4 regions of the Shewanella alkalitolerans genome follow, and region 1 is predicted to be linked to each of the others. Evidence: predicted binding sites of a transcription regulator. Region 1 holds the regulator's gene; each other region holds the start of a gene.
What was found. The regulator LexA, encoded in region 1, represses DNA repair genes until DNA is damaged. The targets are predictions, from matches to a motif close to TACTGTATNNNNATACAGTA.
Positions count from the first base shown of each region.

Region 1 (5,493 bases):
GATGCCTGGCTTGTCGATGCGGGTCCAGGCCTCGTTGATAAAGCCGGGATTAGCATCCTTCTTCACTGCGAAGGCCGGCACCCACCAGGAGTGGATCACATCTTCCGAGGTCATCAGGAAGCGTATCTTACGATTAACCGGCAATACCAGTGGCTTGTCGACCTCAAGCAGATAGTGTTCGCCTTTGGTCTCCTTGCCCTCTATCTGTTCTCTGGGAGTCGCCAGCAGGCTGTAGTAGCTGATGTCTTGATCAAAATAGCTGTAGTGCCATTTCCATTGGGAGCCAGTGATCTTGATGGTGAGATCGGCATTGCTGGGATCTTCCATGGCGATGAGGGTCTTGGTGGCTGGGATGGCCATGAGGATCAAGATGACAAAGGGGACGAGCGTCCAGGCGATCTCTACCTTAGTGCTCTCATGAAAGTTTGCCGCGACGGCACCCTTAGAGCGCCTATGGTTGATGATGGCGTAGATCATCACCCCAAAGACGACTAGGCCTATGGCACAACAGATATAGAGAATCGTCATATGAAGGCTAAACACCTTATTGCTGATCTCTGTGACCCCTGATGTCATATTCAGGGGCATATCTGCTGCGAGTATGGTGGGCGTAAATAGCAACGCCAGCAAACAACACAACACTTGCTTCACTAGACTTCTCCTCTGTCAATTGCGAAGGCAACTACAAAGAAGAGCCACACAGTATGTCTCGGCTCTATGCAAACTCTTCAGTTCCCAAAAAAGCAACGATGACTTCAAAGTGCGTCGGTGGTGAATCTCTTGTTCTGCTGGTGGTGACCACGCTTGCACTTACGGCTGAATATATCAGACCAATTTCAGCTTCTGTGGGCGAGGTATTACAGGTTCATTTTCGCCGCTCAAGCCGACAACCAAATTGTGCGATATAACAAATAATCGTTGATATCTCTTACTAACTTAATGGCTGTTTAAATATTGATCAAGATCACTTTTATTTTATTTTGCTAAACAAAACAGACACAAAAACGCCCCTTGCGGGGCGTCTGTATGGAAAGGTAGAGCGCGGAATATCAGTGTATTGAACCGAACAGACTCAAGGTCTGGCCGCCGAGATCCTCTTGGGGAAAAGGGTTGGCAGGTAAGTGACCGTTCGCATCTTCGATCACCACTCCCAGGGCGCGGGTATTCTTGGCAACTATCTGTAGGCGACGACTGTCACGGGCATCCAGGGTTTGTGCCCAGCAGATCACCGCACTGGATGTACCACTTGTGAGGGCTTTTTCCATCGCCCACAGGGTTTCGACCTCATCTTTGCTGTGTACCAGTAGGATGCGATCCATACGCACACCGCCGTCGGCCAGCATCTGCTTGTAGCCTATGTTAGGTGGGCTGATCAACACCACCCATTGCCCCTGCTGACTGAGTCTGGCTAGCTCCGGGGTGAGGGCCTGCAGCTCTTGCTTGCCCTGGGTCGAACTTGCCGTAGTCGAGATAGTGTTGCCATCGCCGCGCTTTAGTGAGCTGTCGAGATCGACCCACAGCCCTGGATGGCGTGGCGCCATGCCCATTAGGTTGTTCATTGCCAGTCTCCATTTCGAATCACGCCGACGGCCAGGCCTTCGATGCTCAGGCTCTGGGTGGTGAGATCCACCACGATAGGGGAGTACTCTTCATTCTCAGCATGCAGGTAGACGGTACTGCCACGTTTCTCGAAGCGTTTAACCGTTACATCATCTTCCACGCGGGCCACGACTATCTGGCCGTTTCTTGCCTGTTCTACCTTATGTACCGCCAGTAGGTCGCCCTCGAGAATACCTATATCTTTCATACTGTCCCCCCTGACGCGCAGCAGAAAATCGGCGCTGGGGCGGAACATGCTAGGGTCAACCTGATAGTGTTGCTCCACATGCTCCTGGGCCAGGATGGGCTCACCGGCGGCTACCTGACCTATAAGGGGCAGGCCGAGATCTTCTGGCTCTTCCTCTTGGGTCAGCTTGATGCCACGTGAGGTGCCGGGCATGATTTCGATGCAGCCTTTCTTTGCCAGGGCCTTGAGGTGTTCCTCGGCGGCGTTGGCACTCTTAAAGCCTAATCGACGCGCAATCTCGGCACGGGTAGGCGGCATGCCCGTGTCGGCAATATTGCGTTTTATCAGATCTAAAATCTCGGCTTGTCTCGGGGTTAAGGGTCTCATGATTAATCCTGTCTTTCCATACAGTACCTGTCAGTATATACAGTATTTTATACAGTGCAAGTATTAACCAGATTTTCTCCCAATCCCATCAAGCGATTAGCCGAGTCTGGCCTTTTCAAGGGAGAGCAGCAGATGATGATAATCGTCGATGGCCGGGAAGTCGGCAAACTGTTTGTGAGGCTTCTGGCTGTCGGGATTCTTGATCCCCAGCTGGTAGCCGACGCCGGCCTGCTTGGCTGCCTGCAGTATGGGCTCGCTGTCGTCGATAAACAGGCAGCGGCTGGGATCCAGGGAATACTGATTAAACAGGTGGCGCCAAAATTGTGGGTGTTCCTTGGGATAGCCGGTGGCGTGACTCGAGAGCATCTCATCGAGCCCGTTAGCCAGATCTGTATGCTCGAGTTTCAGTGCCAGGCTGTGGGGATGGGCGTTGGTGACCAAGATGCGCCGCTTGCTGTGTCTGGCCAGTGCAGTGAGAAAGGGCATGCTGTCCTGACGCAGCTGGATCCTGTCCACCAGAGTGTGGTGCAAAGCCAGGATGTCTAAACCCAGCTCCTGTTGCCAATATTCCAGGCAATACCACTCCAGGGTGCCGAACACCTTGGCGTAGGCATCCTCCACCAGTTGTTGGGCGTCGGCCTTTGGGATCTGCCTTTGTTCACACAAGGCCTGAGGCACCAGGCTAAGCCAGAAATGGTTGTCGAAATGCAGATCCAACAGGGTGCCGTCCATATCCAGCAGCACGGTATCTATCTTATTCCAGGGAAACATAAAGCGAGTAAAAAAATTCCTTGGTTTGAGTTGTGGATTAGGCCCATCATAGTAAGATTGAGTGGTTAAGCAAACGCCATTTTTATCAGGAAGTTTCATGCCGGACAAAAAGCCGCAGATCCTACATGCCGAAGTTGTTGCCCAGAGCCGTCTGTTTCAGATAGAGCAGGTGCATTTAAAATTTTCGAACCAGGTTGAGCGCCAGTATGAGCGCATGAAGGGCAACGCCCGTGGCGCCGTGATGGTGGTGCCTGTGCATGGCGAGGAGCTATTGCTGGGACGCGAATATGCGGCGGGCACCCACAGCTATGAGCTGGGTTTCCCCAAGGGCCTGGTGGATCCCGGCGAGACCCATGCTGAGGCGGCCAACCGTGAGCTGCAGGAAGAGATAGGTTTTGGTGCGCGTAAGTTGACCCATCTGATGGAGTTGAGCCTGGCGCCAGGCTACTTTGCCAGCAAGATGCAGATCTTCGTCGCCGAAGATCTGTATGAGAGTCGATTGCAGGGTGACGAGCCCGAACCCATAGAGGTGGTACGCTGGCCATTGAGCCAGTGGTCTGAGCTGTTATTAGAAGATGATTTTTCCGAATCTCGAAGCGTTAGCGCCTTGTTTTTGGCACAGAAACATCTAAAACTAAAGTAGTTAAACCGAATTATCATATTAGGCATTGCCAGATGTAGGCTGTTGGAGTTGTGATGAAGCCAGAAGAGTATGTTGAGCAGGCGATTTCGATTGCCATCGAGGCGGGTGAGGCCATCAAAGGGATCTACCTCGAGGGCAGTTTTGACAAAGAGGTGAAATCCGACAATACCCCGGTAACCTCTGCCGATATCGCGGCCCACAAGATCATCTCTTCTCAGCTAAGCAGCCTTACCCCTGAGATCCCTGTCCTCTCTGAAGAAGATGCCGATATTCCTTTCTCCGAGCGCGCCGATTGGCAGCGTTACTGGTTGGTAGACCCTCTCGATGGCACGGGTGAGTTTATCGCCGGTAGCGGCGACTTCTCGGTGATCATCGCCCTGGTCGAGCACAATCGTCCCATCATGGGAATCGTCTATGTGCCCATGACGGGTGTGGTTTACTATGCCGTGGCAGGCCTGGGTGCCTACAAGCGTAGCAGCAAGGGCGAGGTGCGTATCGCCAGCAAGCAGCTGACCAAAGACGATGAGCCCTGCCTGCGTCTGGCGGTGAGCCGCCGTCAGGATCCTCAATCTGTGTTGAAGCTTTTCAATCATCCTAAGCACTGTGAACTCGTGGTGCTGGGCGGTGCGGCGCTAAAGAGCTGCCTGGTGGCAGAGGGCCGCGCCGACTGCTATGTGCGCATTGGCCCAACCGGCGAGTGGGACACAGGTGCGGCGCAGATCATCATCGAAGAGGCCGGTGGCCAGGTGATGGATCTCGAGTTGCAGCCGTTGAGCTACAACGAGCGCGAATCACTAGAGAACCCCAACTTCATCGTCGTGGGCTCGACTTACCTGCCATGGGATGAGCTGTTAACCGGTGAATAATCCTAATCTTATCAGTGTCGAGGCGGCTTGTAAGACTCAGCTGCCGGCGATCTATCGTCTCGAGCAGGGGCTCTTTGGCGACCATGCCTACCCGGATTTTTTCTTTCGTCAGAGCTTCGATTGCTGGCCGAGCGGGCTGCTTGTCGCCTGCGATAACGCTGAACGCCTGCTCGGTTACATCTTGCTGGCAAGGAGTGAACAGGCCGACTGTGCCTGGATCCTCTCTGTGGCCGTCGACGATGCCGCTCAGGGTCGGGGCATAGGCAGGCGCCTGATCACCGAGTCTCTGAGTGCGCTGCCAGATGGTGTGGCTCAGGTGAAACTCACAGTTGCGCCGGAGAATCCCGCAAGACACCTCTATGCTAAGCTGGGCTTTGTCGAACAGGAGTTGGAAGCCGATTATTTCGGCCCGGGCGAAGACAGGATCCTCATGATACTCCAGCGATAAAATCCTACCTATTAACTACCCGGTGAAAAATAATCTTATTGTGAACATTGTTTTTTATTTTGCTTGCTGGTAACTTGTGCACAAATTGACAGCGCGATGGAGCCGAGATGGCAAGACGCAAAGAACATACTCATGATGAGATTCGGGCGATGGCGACCGCCGCCGTGCTGCGCCACCTGGAGGTCGAGCCGCTCGATAGCCTGAGCCTGCGCAAGGTCGCGGCGGCCATAGGTTATGTGCCCAGCACCCTGGTGAATCTCTTCGGTAGCTATCAGGGCTTATTGCTGGCGGTTGCCGAGCAGACTCTGGACGAGCTGTATCGGCGCCTGGCCGCGAAAGCTCAAGCTTTTCAAGATCACGCCTCTCAAGATCATGCCTCTCAAGATCTAGCCGTTCAAAGCCAAGCGTCTGAGTCGAGTCAGCTTGAGGCGATGGCCACGGCCTATCAGCAATTTGCCTTCGACCAGCCAAGGGCGTTTCAGTTGGTCTTCGAGCTAAAGGCGACGGAGGAGCAGGGACTGAGCGATCACCATGCCCAGCTAATCGCGCAGCTGTTCGGCCTGATTGAGTCATGCCTTGCGCGTCTGCTGCC
Region 1 covers NZ_CP080422.1:136,145-141,637, forward strand. Annotated here, with positions in the region: gene coxB (cytochrome c oxidase subunit II) at 1-651, opposite strand, end outside; gene K0J45_RS00630 (cell division inhibitor SulA) at 1,050-1,559, opposite strand; gene lexA (transcriptional repressor LexA) at 1,556-2,173, opposite strand; gene yrfG (GMP/IMP nucleotidase) at 2,270-2,944, opposite strand; gene nudE (ADP compounds hydrolase NudE) at 3,042-3,587, shown strand; gene cysQ (3'(2'),5'-bisphosphate nucleotidase CysQ) at 3,641-4,453, shown strand; gene K0J45_RS00655 (GNAT family N-acetyltransferase) at 4,446-4,901, shown strand; gene K0J45_RS00660 (TetR/AcrR family transcriptional regulator) at 5,009-5,493, shown strand, end outside.

Region 2 (5,493 bases), 1.8 Mb from region 1:
TTCTGCTAGCTCCAACAGGGTTGAAATTTCTGAATAGACGTTGCTTTACGCATGGCGAAAAGAGAAGAAGGAAAAGTTTTATTTACTTTAAAAACAATACCATATGAAGCAATACGCATGATCGCATAAGGCTAAATTAGCCACAGGATTAATTAGGCATTAATCAAATAGAAGAACACAAGAATGTTAATAATATGTCATTAACCTTGTGATGCAGGAATATAAAGAAAAACTCAGATATGGGCAAAAGTTGCAATAGCACGTAAAGAATTGATTACAAATTCACCAGACATTAGAAATTAAATCTCAATCGCGCATTAAGACCAACGCACAGTCGATATGGCTAATAAATAGACACCCAGTAACCCACAAAACGAGATAAGAACCCGGATAGGGAGCATATAGGTACATATTTTATCTTGAGAGCGAAGCCCACAAATAACACTACTCGGTGGGCAAAATAGCTGAGCTCACGCTTTTCTACACGATTAGTAATTTAGGTAAGCTATTTTTAACAGACAATAAAAAAGCGCCTATTAGGCGCTTTTCATTGAATTGTTTAGACTTTCACTCGTAATGACAAGGCGTATTACAGAGTGTAACGAATACCTATGGCTATACCGTCTTCTTCAAATTTAGCTTGGGCTTCAGCATCGGCACCTTCAAACTTACTGAAGTCTTTACGGCCTTCAACATAAAGCACTGTGTTGGCATCCCACACATAGTGCAGACCAACAACCACGAACTGACGCTTGAACGATGAGTTAGGGTCAACGTTGTTAGGCTGGATCACATAGTCCTTACCCGCGTCTAAGATGTTGTAAGAAACAAAGGGACGGAAACCGTTATCAAACTTGTAAGAGAACAGTGTTTCGACACCGTATGAATCCTTGATCAGACGACCCAGGTTATCTGTATCATGGTTCTCGTTCTTGTTGAAGTTAGCCGCGCCGTAGAAACCATCGGCATCCCAGTTACCCCATGTCACACCCATACCGTAGATCACGTCGATTGCGGTGATCTGCTCTGAGGTCTTTCTGAAGGTGACATCAAACTCACCACGGTTGATACCGGCAGAGACAGAAAGCTTGTCGTTAACCTGATAGGTCGCAGACGCGCCATAGGTGTAGTTGTACTTAACTTCTTCTGAATCTAAGACAGGATCTTGGCTGTCCCAACGCTCTTTACAGTCGGTAGACAGGTTAGGATCATATTCACAGGTATAGAACTTATCGTTCTTTAGCTGCGCCTGAACCGCAAAGCTCAGATCGCCTACGCTGTTACGGTACTGAACGATCTTGTCACCACGACCCACACCGTTTACCGCACCATCTGCCTTGTTATAGGTGTAAACACCGGCAGCGTTACCGTCCCATACGAAACCGTAGTTAGTGTTGTAAACCACATCATACCAAGCACCCCACTGCTTACCTATGGTCAAACTACCATAGAGATCATGGGCGATACCGACATAACCGAGACGATTGTTAAGAAAGTCACCGCTCTTAGATTCGAAGTTACTCTCACTGCTGTAAACGATTTCGCTGTTACCGAATGGGTTAACACCCCACTCCAGCTTAGTGAACGCCTTCCAGCCGTCGCTCATCTCGCGGGTGAAACCAAAATTGATCCGTGACGCACCGTTAACCACTTCAGTTGAACCTTGAGTGTTAATAACACGGGCATCAATAAAACCACCAATTTCTACCGCATTTTTATCGTCTTTATAGATTTCGATAGCGGATGCAGCGGGGACAAAAATGACAGCCGCTAACGCTGTTGCTATTACACTCTTCTTCATCTGTTAGTCTAACCTTTTGTTATGTTCAGTTTGCTTTATCTTATTGTGCGACATTCCGTTGTTTTATTTCGTTCCAATTTCAGCTAAAGACTAGCAAAAGATTAGCATTCCCTCAAAGACGAATATCACAATAACGGCGCTATTTTTCACCAAGTTAACTAAAGAATTCCAGAAAACTCAGACTTTACACCAAACGTTAACAACTCATCACTATCTCAACAACCAGAAAACAACTAAATTAACGACATTTGCTTGGCCACAAGATTATTGAAACTAGTGTTTAAAATTGAAAGTATGGGATCAGAAATGGGTGCGATCTGTTTATCCAGATAGTACTGATAATCGATCTTTCCGAGTAGATGCTGCACAGGTTCGGCGCCATTTTGCGTCATCAGGTAGCTTATCTTTTCGCCACGCTTACCATGACTGTCATCGCCACTTCGCTGGCACCAGAGGGTCGCCGCCTTCACATGGGGTGATGATTTGGCGGTATAGTCTTCGATGTTGCGCCTAAGGCGTTTAGAGAAGATCAGCTTGTCGTCCAGCTCTCCCTGCTGCAGCGCATCCACAATTTGTTTTAAATAGCCGAGCACATCCTGCTTGGCAAACAGTCGATAATAGAGTTCTGCCTGCACCTCCCTCGCCAAGGGGCTCCAGTCACTCCTCACCTGCTCCATCCCCTTGAACACCAGCTTGAGGCTTTGGTCTTCCTGACGATAGGCGCCCACATAACGCTTCTTGGAGCCTTCGGTAGAGCCACGCAGTGTCGGCATGAAGAACTGCTCGAAATGTCGCTCATATTCAAGCTCGAGGTAACAATCTAACTGAAACTCCTGCTTGAGCTTGAGTCGCCATTTCTCGTTGATCGATGCGACCAGCTCCCTGGCAAAGGCATCGATATCACCGACGCACTCGGGCGAGGAGATATGCACGAAGGTAGAGTCGGTATCGCCATAGATAACGGTCAAGCCCAGCGCCTCAATCCATTGCTTGGTCTGCTTCATGATCTCATGACCCCTAAGGGTAATTGAGCTTGCCAGGCGCGCATCGTGAAACACACAGCCGCGAGACCCCAGCACGCCGTACAGGGAGTTCATGATGATCTTTATCGCCTGCGACAGGGGGGCGTTGGCTTCGCGCTTGGCTTCTTCTCGCTTAGCCGACAGGCTGGCGATAAGCTCGGGCAGAATAGGAGAATTGCGGCTAAACTGGGCGCCCAAAAAGCCTGGCACAGTATCATTGCCTTCACTTGCTCCCCTTACCCCAGCGTTAGCCCCTTCTTTTAATCCTTCCACCAGCCCCTTGGGGTCAATTAGAAACGTCCTGATGATCGAGGGGTATAGGCTCTTAAAATCGAGCACCAATATATGTTGATAGAGCCCGGGTTTAGAGTCCATCACATAGCCGCCTGGGCTCTCTATGCCATCGCTGACCGGCACGCTGGGGGCGACATAGCCGGCGCGGTGCAGATGGGGCAGATAAAGATTATTAAACGCCGCCACTGAGGCGCCGACCCGGCCAAGCTCTAAGCCGGTTAGACGCGAGCGCTCCATCACAAAGGCCAGCAGATCGGTTTTGGCAAAGATCTCCCACACCAGGCGGCAATCGGTAATATTGTAGTGGGCCAGCGCCGCCTTGTCCTCACGAAACAGGGTCGCTATCTCCTCGGCGCGGTGACTGACGTTATGAATCGCCTTCCCCTCACCGAGTAACTCTCTGGCGACAGATTCCAGACTAAAACTGTCAAACTGATAGAAGGCCGCCTTGAGCCAGTCGATGCCATCGAGCACCACACGGCCAGGCAAGATTAAGGTCTCCGGTCGATATTTGTTATCGACCCGCCAAGAAAGCTGAGTGCCTAGCCTGCCAAGCGTCAGCGGAATATTGAGCGCCTTGGCCCTGCGATACAGGAGCGCCAGGTCGAAGGTCACTACCGCCCAACCTATAATGATGTCGGGATCATGCAGCTTAAACCAGGCGAGCAGCGCCTTAATCAGCGCAGCCTCATTGGGCACAAGCTCTAGATACTCAGGCGGCGACTCACACGCCTCCCCCACCATGATCACCTGCTGATAGGGCTCGCCGCTGGCCGATTGGCCGTACAGCCCGACGCTAAAAAGCTCACCATCCATGGCGCATTCGAAATCCAGCGAGACCACAGCCAGCTTAACTTCTCGATTAACATCGAGCTCACAGCGTCTTGCCCGCTCGGCGATGAGCGTGGGCGTGTCTTGTGCCTGGCTTTGCCAGCGGCCGATAAACTCCACGTCTAAGGCGATGTAACGCTCGATAAGATAACGCTGCTCGGCCCTCAGCTCAGACTCGTAAAGAGAGATCCCCTTATCGGTGGCGATACGGCTTAGATGACGAAAACTTTGATTATTAGCGAAATAGAGGGCGCTGACCGGCTCATCGTCGAAGGTGGTCAGGTTAAGCGCTTCGCTGCGTACCCCACTCTCATGGTTGCCGCCGAGCAGGTTCAATTCATCCTGAGTGCGACAAAAACAGATGCGCTCGCCATTGGGCACTATGACCCGAGCTGGCCCTTCGGCCGTACTAAGGTAATAGTGTAATTCGCTGCCTTGGTGGTGACGGGTTAAGATCCGCCCTTTTACGCTCACCAGCGGGGTGTTTAAATCATGCAAGCCTGGCTATTATCCAATTAATTTCAACACATTAGGTGACACGACAACAAATAAGTCGTGAATTCCTTACTTCTACTCTTCTTAGGCTATGTAATCACTGTTATTATGTACAGCATTATTTGCCAGCACTAAGCCTTCATGTTATCTGCCGACGTTAAAACCCAGATCCGAACGATTTACAAAGAGATTGCCGCCGCCCTGCCTAACTTTAGATCGCGTCGGGAACAAAATTATATCGTCGCCGAGATCTCCAAGACACTCGCCGGTGAATATGACAAGCATAGACGCATCATAGTGGTCGAGGCGGGCACAGGCATAGGTAAGTCGCTGGCTTATATCTTAGGTTCGATTCCACTGGCGTTGGCGAGCAAGAAGAAGGTCTGTATCGCCACCGCCACGGTAGCCCTGCAGGAGCAGCTGCTCAACAAGGACCTTCCCTTCTTCTCCAAGCAATCAGGGCTTAATTTCACCTTCGGCCTGGTAAAGGGGCGTCAGCGCTATGTCTGTCTCTCTAAGCTTGAGATGCTGATCGGCGGCGATGACGGCACTCAGATGGCCATGTGGCAGACAAAACCTGATCATAGCCAGGTCGAGCTCTTACAAGGCCTGCTGAAAGACTTTCACGAAGGACGCTGGAACGGCGAGCGAGACACACTGTCTCAGCAGCTGCCCGATCACCTGTGGCAGCAGATCGCCTGCGATAAACACAGCTGCCACAGACAGCTCGCCAGCCACAGACACTGCCCCTTTCATAAGGCCCGTGAAGACGTGGACACCTGGGATGTGCTAATTGCCAACCATAGCCTGCTGTTTGCCGATCTCGAACTGGGCGGCGGGGTGATTCTGCCAGATCCGGAAGAGCTCTATTATGTGATTGACGAGGCCCATCACCTGCCGATAGTGGCCAGAGACTTCTCCAGCGCCCAGGCAACCCTCAGGGGCGCCATCGACTGGCTTGAAAAGGTCGGTAAGACCAGCGCCAAGCTGCAGAACCAGCTCAAGAGCAACAACATCATAGCCCCAGCCCAGGCCATGCTAGATCACATC
Region 2 covers NZ_CP080422.1:2,896,535-2,902,027, forward strand. Annotated here, with positions in the region: gene K0J45_RS12755 (porin) at 590-1,801, opposite strand; gene K0J45_RS12760 (DNA polymerase II) at 2,035-4,446, opposite strand; gene dinG (ATP-dependent DNA helicase DinG) at 4,585-5,493, shown strand, end outside.
Region 2: a site for LexA is predicted at 4,542-4,561, ahead of dinG (ATP-dependent DNA helicase DinG). Genes of this name have one in related genera too.

Region 3 (5,493 bases), 1.3 Mb from region 1:
GAAGGCGCTATAGATGCCATAGGGCTGATAGACGTCGTCGACGACCACGGCCGTATTAGGCGTGTTGTTAGTGTTGTAGTCCTGCAGACCCACACCACGGATCACGAAGATAGGGATGCCGCTATCGTCTGAGACGGCGACCTCCATGTTAGGGATAAATTCCGCCAGAGCCGACGCCTGATAGGCACCGAGATCTTCCAGCTCATCGGCTTTAAACGCGGAGATCGCGATGCCGACATCTTGCATACGTTGCACACGTTTTTGCGCCGTCACCTCGATGACTTCGAACGCGCTCGCCTTCTGCTCTTTCGCTTCTTCTGGCGCCTGCGCTTCCTCTGCAAAAACTTGACCTGAAATAGCCCCAAAAACCGCCATGGCCAAACAACTTAGCTTCATGTTGCTCCGACTTACTGCTGCTCGGGAGCGTAATAAGTGATTGGGTTTAATGTATTTTTCCATCATCCTATCCTTCCTTTATTACGTTTTATATTTATTAGGATGTTGGCGATGTGGAAATCAGCCGCACCTCCTTACCGAGTCCTGCACTAACTGCAATATTTATTGCCATAGCACCTATTCCCCCCGCGGTACATCAGGCCACAAACATAAGCAAAGACTGTAAGAATCGAGTATATGGAGCGCGTTACCAATTTTTAAATTTATTATAATGATTGTGTAACATTCATGATGGTGATGATGAATCATTCATCTGCCCCCATAGCTCCCCTAAAAACCCCTACCCCTTGTAGGGGCTCGTTTTTTAAGCAAATCTGGCTCTATTACACCTGGGCAAACGCAATGAATTAGAGAGGAAAACAGGTTCATAGATGGCCCAAACTAACAAGCTCATCGGAGCTGTTACAAAGAGTTAAAGCCAATTCGCGCCAAACCATTGGAAATAAAAAGGTCAAATCGAAGAGATAGAAGATACAGGTGTAAGCAGGCTTTTGACCCTCGGCGACAGGACGTCGCCGCGGAGCGTATAGGGACATATTCAAATAACATCCGTGTTTAAATGCCAGTTCGGCATCCATGCCTCTCGTTCGCGAGCGCGAAGCTGCGCTTCACTCACCGTGTCAAAAGTGTGCTTGCACATACGTCGTTCCTTCACATCCATGTGATCACGACATTGGTACCTCCATGTACTGCACCCGCCGGGCAGGCGTTAGGTTGCCATGAAGGGTAAAGCTTCAAATATCTAACCTGGCGCAATAACCGTCCAAACTACGAGCCAAATTAGGTTAATAGGGTTAATAGGGTTAACGCTAAAACCCGAGATCCATCTGCGCCCCATGCTCCTCCTCATCCAGCCCGGCCCCCACAGCCTCGCTCTCGAGCCCGACCGATACACCCAGCAGGCGAATGCCTCTACCCGCCCGGCGCTCTAGTGCCTGTTTAAGCAGATCGTAAAACAGCTTCACCGAGACCTCGTCGCTGCGCTGCTCTATGGTGGTCTGTTTGAAGTCGTCAAACTTGAGCTTAACCACCTGCTTGTGAATGCGGCGCGACTTGGCACTGCGACTGATGCGCCCGGACAGCTCCTGGATCAGCTGAGGCATCACCGCCTGACACTGCTCATAGGTGTAGATATCTTTGGCGAGCGTGGTCTCGACGCCGACAGACTTACGTTCCCTGTGGGGCGAGATGCCGCGGGGGTCTATCCCCTGCGCCCTGTCATAGAGCACGCCGCCAAACTTACCGAAGCGCTCCATCAGGCTCTGACGGCTACAGGCCTGCACATCGGCGCAGGTAATCAGCCCCATGGTTTCCAGCTTAGCCGCGGTCACCTTACCGACACCGGGGATCTTAATCAGCGCCAGTGTCTTCACAAACTCGGGGATCATCTGCGGAGTGATCACATACTGGCCGTTGGGCTTATTGAGATCCGAGGCTATCTTGGCCAGAAACTTCACCGGCGCAATACCTGCAGAGGCGGTAAGCCCGGTCACCTCGAAGATCTCCCGGCGAATCGCCTCGGCGATCAATGTGGCCGAGCCCTGATGCTGAGTGCAGTCACTGACATCCAGATAGGCTTCATCCAGGGAGAGCGGCTCGATCAGCTCAGTGTAGCGGGCAAACACCTCACGGATCTGCGCCGACACCTCCTTGTAGACAGACATGCGTCCGGGCACCAGGATGAGATCCGGGCAGAGCTTGAGGGCATAGGCGGAGGCCATGGCCGAGCGCACGCCAAACTTGCGCGCCTCGTAGTTACAGGTGCTGATGACGCCGCGGCGATCGCTGCGTCCGCCGACGGCAATTGGCTTGCCTCTGAGCTCGGGAAAATCACGCATCTCGACCGCCGCAAAGAAGCAGTCCATGTCTACATGAATAATCTTTTTCACCTTAATACCTCCACCGCCAAGAATACTGTACATTTAAACAGTATTCAATCACTTCGCGATGAACGACAGCTATGCGCCAGACGACGGGCAGCAAAAAGCCACCCTAGGGTGGCTTTATCTCTGTTTCGTGGCGCCGAATGGCTAATGCATTATATCGGCTCAGTCTATTACATTTTAGACTGGAGGTAGTTCTGCAGACCTATCTTGTCGATGAGGCCCAGCTGCTTCTCAAGCCAGTACATGTGATCAGACTCTGTCTCTTCCAGCAAGACCTCTAACAGCTCGCGGGAGACGTAATCCTGCTTTTCCTCGCACAGGGCGATGGCTTCACGCAGGTTGGCCGCCACCTGATACTCATAGTTGAGATCACTTTGCAGCATCTCCTGGGGATCTTTACCTATGTTCAGCGCCTCGCGGCTGGCGACATCCGGGGTGCCCTCGAGGAACAGAATCCGCTGCACCAGCTTCTTGGCGTGTTCGCGCTCATCGTCAGACTCGTGAGAGATCCGCTCGTGCAGCTCATTAAGTCCCCAGTCTTCGTACATCAAGCCGTGGACAAAGTATTGATCCATCGCCGACAACTCACCGGTGAGCAGCTTGTTGAGGGTGTCGATCACTTCCTGATTGCCTTTCATGCTTCTCTCCCTATTCAGATTCCATCTGCGACTGCAGGTAATTTTGAATGCCCGTCATCTTAATCAGATCTTGCTGCGCCTCGATCCAGTCCAGATACTCCTCCTCATCTTCGAGCAGATCTTCGAGGATCTCGCGGCTCACATAGTCTCGCTCCGTCTCACACAGGGCGATCACGCTGCGCAGCTCGACCAGCTGCTCTTCGAGCATGGTCTTGTCGCACTGCAACATCTCTTCCGGGTTCTCACCTATGCGCAGCTTCTCGAGCTGTTGCAGATTAGGCAGGCCTTCGAGAAACAGCACCCGCTCGATCAACTTGTCGGCATGCTTCATATCTTTGATCGACTTCTTGTAGCACTTCTCATTGAGCTCTTCCAGACCCCAATTTTTGTACATGCGTGCGTGCAAGAAGTACTGGTTGATGGCCGTCAATTCGAAGGTCAGTATCTTGTTTAACTGACGAATGACGTTCGGATGACCCTTCATTTGATCTCCTTAGTAAGATTTGATCTAAATCAATATTTAAGCCTAGAGCAATTTTCACTCAATTACAAATAAACATTAAGTTTCAATCAGTTATCAAAGAAAATCGTTCTCATTCGCGCTTTGATTACCAAGGCGATTAAAGATAATGAATCCAGAGTGTTAAGGCCGACAGTAAGCACAAGGCGCTAAGGAAGAGATGAGTCTAGGTGGAGGCGAGTCTAAGTGAAGAGTAATGAAAAACAGGGGTAACAAAAAAGGCCCCGAATGGGACCTTTAATAATGACGCCTCACAGGCGCGGGCTAGATGATGCGATCTTTGGCCAGCTTCTCGCGACGGGCCTCTTCTTCGGCCATCTTCGCCTTACGCTTATCGCATGGGTCGTCACAGTCACAGGCCTTCTCGATACCCAGGGCACCCAGACCACCGCAGCTGCCGGCAACCGCCTTCTGCTTCACCAGGTAGCCGATAGACATAAGAACGAAAAACAGTAGTAATACCACAAAAGCCGCTAAAAAAGTGCTCATCACTGACTCCAGATACACATAAGTGGCTGTTTCGCTTATGTGTCTAACCATTCGCTAACTAGTCGACTAGCTCGTTGGCAAGCTAATCAACCGACATGCAAGACTGCATTTAAGAGTGCGCCTAGCCACTATATTGAGCGGGCCGGCGCACCGATGGACGCTATTCTATCACAAACCCACGTAGGGCTTAAAGGCATCGCTATAGTAGACCTTGAAACCTTGCGCTTGCTTCTCGATCAACATGATGGCCAGATGCTCACGTTCGGCCAGTGCCAGCGAGGCCTCTGTGCCCAGCACCATCATGGCGGTGGCGTAACCGTCGGCAATCATGCTCTCCTTGGCCAGCACGGTCACAGAGGCAAGCTTATGGTCGATCGGGTAGCCGTTGCGCGGATCGATAATATGAGTGAAGCGTTGCCCCTCCTCCTCATAGTAGTTGCGATAGTCGCCCGAAGTCGCCATGGCGATGTTGCCAGGCTCCAGCAGCTGCTGCACCACGCGCTCATCCTCATCGGGCTGTTCTATGGCGATCACCCAAGGGCTGTCGTCGGCCTTGACGCCGAAGAGGCTGATCTCGCCGCCTATCTCCACCAGATAACCTTTAGGGTGATACTTGCTCAGCAGCTTAGCCACCTTGTCGACCCCAAAGCCTTTGGCGATGGAAGAAAGGTCGACATACAGGGCAGGATTGGTCTTGCTCAGCTTAAGGCCATCGACCTTAAGATACTCGATACCCGTCTTGGCCTTGGTTTCGGCAATCAACTCGGCGCTTGGCACGCGAGTCGGACGCTTGTCGGGACCGAAGCCCCAGAGGTTTACCAGCGGCCCCAGGGTGATATCCAGGGCGCCATCTGTCTTGCGATAGAGGTCGATACCCGTCTGCACTACCTTGGCCGTGTCTGGCGATACCGTCAGGCTAGATTCGAGCGTCATCTGATTGAAGCGCGACAGCTCTGAGTCTTTGCGATAGGTGGACATCTGATCGTTCACCTGCTCCAGCGCCAGGTCGATCTCCGCCTGCAGCAGCTGCTCGTCGGGCATCTGCTTGTCGCCGACAAATTTGATGTGGTAGGTGGTGCCCATGGTCTGCCCAGACATGGAGATCATCTTGACAGGTTGGCTACAGGCCGAAATAAAAAAGGCTAGTCCCGCCAGGACTAACCCCTTGATAAAGGTCTTATACATATTGACCATTGTCCTTAATGATAACCCGGTAACACACTCCCTAAGGGCCTTTGGCGCCTTAGGGAGCACGATAATCACGGCAATAATATCACAAGAATGATTGCTTAGCCGCCGAAGTCATCCAGCAGGATGTTTTCATCTTCAACGCCAAGATCTTTAAGCATACCGATAACCGCCGCGTTCATCATTGGAGGTCCACACATGTAGAACTCACAATCTTCTGGCGCGTCGTGGTCACGTAGGTAGTTTTCATACAATACGTTGTGGATGAAGCCTGTGTAACCATCCCAGTTATCTTCGGGTTGTGGATCAGACAGGG
Region 3 covers NZ_CP080422.1:3,384,257-3,389,749, forward strand. Annotated here, with positions in the region: gene K0J45_RS14725 (TonB-dependent receptor) at 1-396, opposite strand, end outside; gene dinB (DNA polymerase IV) at 1,266-2,345, opposite strand; gene bfr (bacterioferritin) at 2,513-2,980, opposite strand; gene bfr (bacterioferritin) at 2,991-3,464, opposite strand; gene nqrM ((Na+)-NQR maturation NqrM) at 3,765-3,989, opposite strand; gene K0J45_RS14750 (FAD:protein FMN transferase) at 4,158-5,174, opposite strand; gene nqrF (NADH:ubiquinone reductase (Na(+)-transporting) subunit F) at 5,279-5,493, opposite strand, start outside.
Region 3: a site for LexA is predicted at 2,369-2,388, ahead of dinB (DNA polymerase IV). Genes of this name have one in related genera too.

Region 4 (5,493 bases), 1.2 Mb from region 1:
CGACCTGCTTAAGCTCTTCACGCTTAACCGCTTCGAAGTGAGAGAAGTCGAAACGCAGACGCTCAGGCTCAACCAGAGAGCCCTTCTGGCTCACGTGAGTGCCCAGCACCTGACGCAGCGCGGCGTGCAGCAAGTGAGTCACAGAGTGGTTCAGCTCGGTGCGATGTCTAAGCTTCTTGTCTACTGCAGCGTTAAGGGTTTGACCCATAGCAATACTGCCGGCCTTGACCTGACCGATATGGCCCATTGCCTGACCATATTTTTGCGTATCCTTCACCTCGAACGCGACACCTTCGGCGCTCAGCTGGCCCTTATCGCCACACTGGCCACCAGACTCTCCATAGAAAGGCGTGCTATCGAGCACCACAACACCTTGGTCGCCTTCGGCTAGCGCGTCGACCGCCTGACCATCGACATAGAGGCCGATGACCTTGGCTTCGCCATTAAGGTCGCTATAACCGCAAAACTCGGTTTCGGCATCGATCTTCAGGCTTTCGTTGTAATCGGTATCGAACTGACCCGCTGCCTGGGCGCGACTGCGCTGCTCGGCCATGGCCGCTTCGAAGCCAGCTTCATCGACCGTGATGTCACGCTCGCGGCAGACGTCAGCCGTTAAATCAACCGGGAAACCATAGGTGTCGTACAGCTTAAAAGCGGTCTCACCGTCAAGCTCCTTACCCTCTAGCTGGCTCAGGGCATTATCGAGAATACCAAGACCACGTTCGAGCGTACGAGCAAACTGCTCCTCTTCCGCCTTAAGCGCCTTTTCGACGATCGCCTGGGTCGCCACCAGCTCTTTAGCCGCATCGCCCATCACTTCGATCAGTGTAGGAACAAGCTTGTAAAAGAAGGCCTCGGTAGCACCTAGCTTGTTACCATGGCGCACGGCGCGGCGGATGATGCGGCGCAATACGTAACCACGGCCCTCGTTTGATGGCATCACACCATCGGCCACCAAGAAGGCGCAAGAACGGATATGGTCGGCGACTACACGCAGCGACTTGTTCTCCAGATCGGTCACGCCCAGGATCTCGGCGGTCTTCTTGATCAGTGACTGGAAGATATCGATCTCATAGTTTGAGTGCACACCCTGCATGATAGCGGCGATACGCTCGATGCCCATACCGGTATCGACAGAAGGCTTAGGCAGTGGATCCATGGTGCCGTCGGCTTGACGGTTATACTGCATGAAGACTATGTTCCAGATCTCGATGAAGCGGTCACCATCTTCTTCCGGCGTGCCGGGACGGCCGCCCCAGATGTGCTCGCCGTGATCGTAGAAGATCTCGGTACAAGGGCCACAAGGGCCGGTATCGCCCATCTGCCAGAAGTTATCAGAGGCGTATGCCGCCCCCTTGTTATCGCCGATGCGGATGATGTTCTCGGCCGCGACGCCAATCTCTTTGTTCCAGATCTCGAAGGCTTCATCGTCTGTCTCATAGACGGTGACACACAGGCGCTCTTTTGGCAGCTTGAGTTCTTCGGTCAGGAAGGTCCAGGCGAAGCGAATCGCATCTTGCTTGAAATAATCACCGAAGCTGAAGTTACCCAGCATTTCGAAAAAAGTGTGATGACGTGCGGTGTAGCCGACATTATCTAGGTCGTTGTGCTTACCACCGGCGCGTACGCAGCGCTGTGCCGTGGTGGCGCGGCTGTAGTCGCGCTTGTCTTCACCGAGGAAAACATCTTTAAATTGGTTCATCCCTGCGTTGGTAAATAGCAAGGTGGGATCATTGCCAGGTACCAGTGAACTGCTGTCCACAACCTGGTGACCGTTTCTGCGGAAAAACTCCAAGAAAGCACTTCTCAGCGCTGCAGTGGTTTGATACATGAAATCATCCTGAATTTGATTATTTTAGCGATGAAAGCAAAAGGCTCACCGACGATGCTCAGTTAGCCCAGCATTATAAGCAGTCTATAGATGAACAACCAGAGGTTTAGCCGAGGATCCCCAAAGAAAGCGTAAAAAGCCTAAGTTTCCATTGGGTCTTTTAGCGGTAGCGCGCAAGAGCAGATAAAGGGAAATCACGATAGTGGACTAGAGCCCAGTATTGGTCCTGGTAAGGATGAGGATATTAGTCGAAGTCTGGGTCGACCTCTAAAGCATAGGTAACCTGATCGAAGCCAAAGCCTTGGGAGAGGAGATAACGCACTCGTTTGGCGCGCTCTTTCTGATCTTGAATGGGGCCGCTAGTGGCATATTTCTTAGCAGCCTTCTGTCTCGCCAGTTCGAACCAGTCGCAGTCGCTCTGATTAAGGCTAGACTCGATAATCTCTTTGGTCAGTCCCTTCTGGGACATAGATTGGCGTATCTTGTTCTGACCATGGCCTTTAGCGATATGCGAGCGCAGCAAGAGCCCGGCAAACCTGGCATCATCGAGATATCCCTGGCTTTCACATTGACCAAGAACAGCCTCTATCTCACCATCTAGAAAGCCTTTCTGAGTCAGCTTACTCTTTATCTGATAGCGGGAATAATCGCGGCGAGCCAGGAGGCCCACCGCTACTTGCATCGCCGACATCGTCATTGAGAAACCATAGTCATTACAAAGCCAGAGTCTTAAGGCAAGGTTTAGTTGACTCGGCGAGCTTAAAATACTTCACCGGTTTCCAGGTCGACGTTCTCATCGCCTGTGGCCGACTGAGCCACCGCTTGACCACCGCCTAGCAACATGGCGCGTAGCGCCTGGTCGATTTCGGCGCCAATCTCTGGGTTCTCTACCAGGTATTTACCGGCATTGGCACGGCCCTGGCCAATCTTGTCACCCTTGTAGCTGTACCAAGCGCCTGACTTTTCAATCAGCTTGTGCATCACGCCAAGGTCTACCAACTCACCGGTACGGTTAATGCCTTCACCATAAAGGATCTGGAACTCTGCCTGTTTGAATGGCGCGGCAATCTTGTTCTTCACCACCTTAACGCGAGTCTCGTTACCAATGACCTCTTCACGGTCCTTGATGGCGCCGGTGCGGCGAATATCCAGACGAACAGAGGCGTAAAACTTAAGCGCGTTACCACCGGTAGTAGTCTCAGGGTTACCGAACATCACGCCTATCTTCATACGGATCTGGTTGATGAAGATCAGCAAGGTGTTAGATTGCTTGAGGTTACCCGCTAGCTTACGCATCGCCTGACTCATCATACGCGCCGCAAGACCCATGTGAGAATCACCGATCTCACCCTCAATTTCCGCCTTAGGCGTCAGAGCGGCAACCGAGTCGACGATGATCACGTCGACGGCACCAGAGCGAGTCAGGGCGTCACAGATCTCAAGCGCCTGCTCACCGGTATCTGGCTGAGAACACAGCAGGTTATCGATATCCACACCGAGTTTTTGTGCATAGATAGGATCCAGTGCGTGCTCGGCGTCGATGAAGGCACAAACCTTACCTTCACGCTGGGCAGCGGCAATCACTTCCAGAGTCAGGGTGGTCTTACCCGAAGATTCAGGACCATAGATCTCAACGATACGACCCAGTGGCAGGCCGCCTGCGCCCAATGCAACGTCAAGCGACAGAGAACCCGTTGAGATAGTCTCAACATCCATAGAGCGGTTTTCACCTAGCTTCATGATAGAGCCTTTACCAAACTGCTTCTCAATCTGGCCAAGGACCGCACTCAGGGCTTTCTCTTTATTCGCATCAATCTTCATTCTGCTTTCCTCTCAATCACAGACGCTGCGCTGTGGGGTATCCGTTAAGTTAAAGCCCGCAGACGGTTTCTGCATCGCTTTAGGCTGTCTCAATATGCAACCTAGTATACTGTACAATCATACAGTATCAAGTACTGTATGCGATTATTTTTATCCGGCCTTAACCAAAGTCGGCTTACCAGCCCCAGTCGCATTAGCACTAAATTTATCCAAACAGACAGGATAAATGCGCAACCGCCATCAATTTATTGTTAGTATTGTGGCCATTCATTCTGTGCTGGCCGCAGGGCTATGACAGACATTTTTGTAGCAGGATACCTTGGTTAATTCATGAACGCCGTCGATACTCAACATCTTGAAAAGCACACCCCCATGATGCGTCAATATCTGACGCTGAAAGCCGAAACACCCGATATGTTGCTTTTTTATCGTATGGGAGATTTTTACGAGCTCTTCTACGACGATGCTAAGCGGGCCTCAGAGTTGCTGGGGATCTCCTTGACCGCTCGCGGCAAGAGTGGAGGCGATCCTATCCCCATGGCAGGCATCCCCTACCATGCAGTAGAAGGCTATCTTGCTAAACTGGTGCAGCTCAGGGTATCTGTAGCCATCTGCGAGCAGATAGGCGATCCGGCCACCACCAAGGGGCCGGTAGAACGTAAGATTGTTCGCATCGTCACCCCGGGTACACTCACTGATGAGGCCCTGCTGCAGGAGCGGCAAGACAACCTGCTGGCCGCCGTCTATCACGGCAAGGTGGGTTTTGGTTACGCGACCCTGGATGTCTCGTCCGGACGCTTCGTGGTCACCGAACTTGCCAGCAAAGAGGCGCTGGAAGCCGAGCTGCAACGCACCAATCCAGCGGAGCTACTCTACAGCGAAGATTTCAGCGAGCCGGCTTTGATCGCCTCGCTGTCGGGTAAGCGTCGCCGTCCCGAATGGGAGTTCGACTACGACACCAGCTACAAGCTGCTGCTGGAACAGTTCGGCACCAAAGATCTCTATGGCTTTGGCCTGGGGGAAGTCAGGCTATCGCTACAGGCGGCCGGCTGTCTTATCCAGTATGTGAAAGATACCCAGCGTACCGCCCTGCCCCATATCAACGCCATCACCCGCTTCAATCAGTGCGACAGCATAGTGCTGGACGCGGCCACCCGTAAGAATCTGGAGCTAACCCGCAACCTGCAAGGCGGCAGCGACAACACCCTGGCCTCGGTACTGGATAACACGGCGACCCCTATGGGTAGCCGTATGTTGCAGCGCTGGATCCATGAGCCGCTGCGCAACCACAACATCATCCGCGCCCGTCATGACGCCATAGACGAGCTGCTGGACAACGGCTATCACGAGAACCTGCATGAGCAGCTAAAAGCCCTGGGCGACATAGAACGTATCACGGCGCGTCTGGCTATTCGTAGTGCCCGCCCGCGTGACTTTGCCCGGCTGCGTCAGGCCCTGACCCTGCTGCCCGAGATACAGCAGCAGCTGGCTGACTGCAACAGCCCGCACCTCAAGGCGCTCTCGAGTCACCTGGGCGACTTCCCCGAGGAGCATGCCCTGCTCAGCCGCGCTATCGTCGATAATCCACCTATGCTGATCCGCGACGGCGGCGTGATCAAAGAGGGCTATCACAGCGAGCTGGATGAATGGCGAAGACTCAGTCAGGGCGCGACCGACTACCTCGCCGAGCTAGAAGCCCGGGAGAAGGCTGCCACCGGCGCCTCGACCCTCAAGGTGGGCTACAACCGGGTGCATGGTTACTACATAGAAGTGAGCCGCCGCGAGTCGGATCTGGTGCCTATGAGCTACCAGCGCAGACAAACCCTTAAGAACACCGAACG
Region 4 covers NZ_CP080422.1:1,370,677-1,376,169, reverse strand. Annotated here, with positions in the region: gene alaS (alanine--tRNA ligase) at 1-1,831, opposite strand, end outside; gene recX (recombination regulator RecX) at 2,076-2,528, opposite strand; gene recA (recombinase RecA) at 2,591-3,652, opposite strand; gene mutS (DNA mismatch repair protein MutS) at 3,983-5,493, shown strand, end outside.
Region 4: a site for LexA is predicted at 3,760-3,779, ahead of recA (recombinase RecA). Genes of this name have one in related genera too.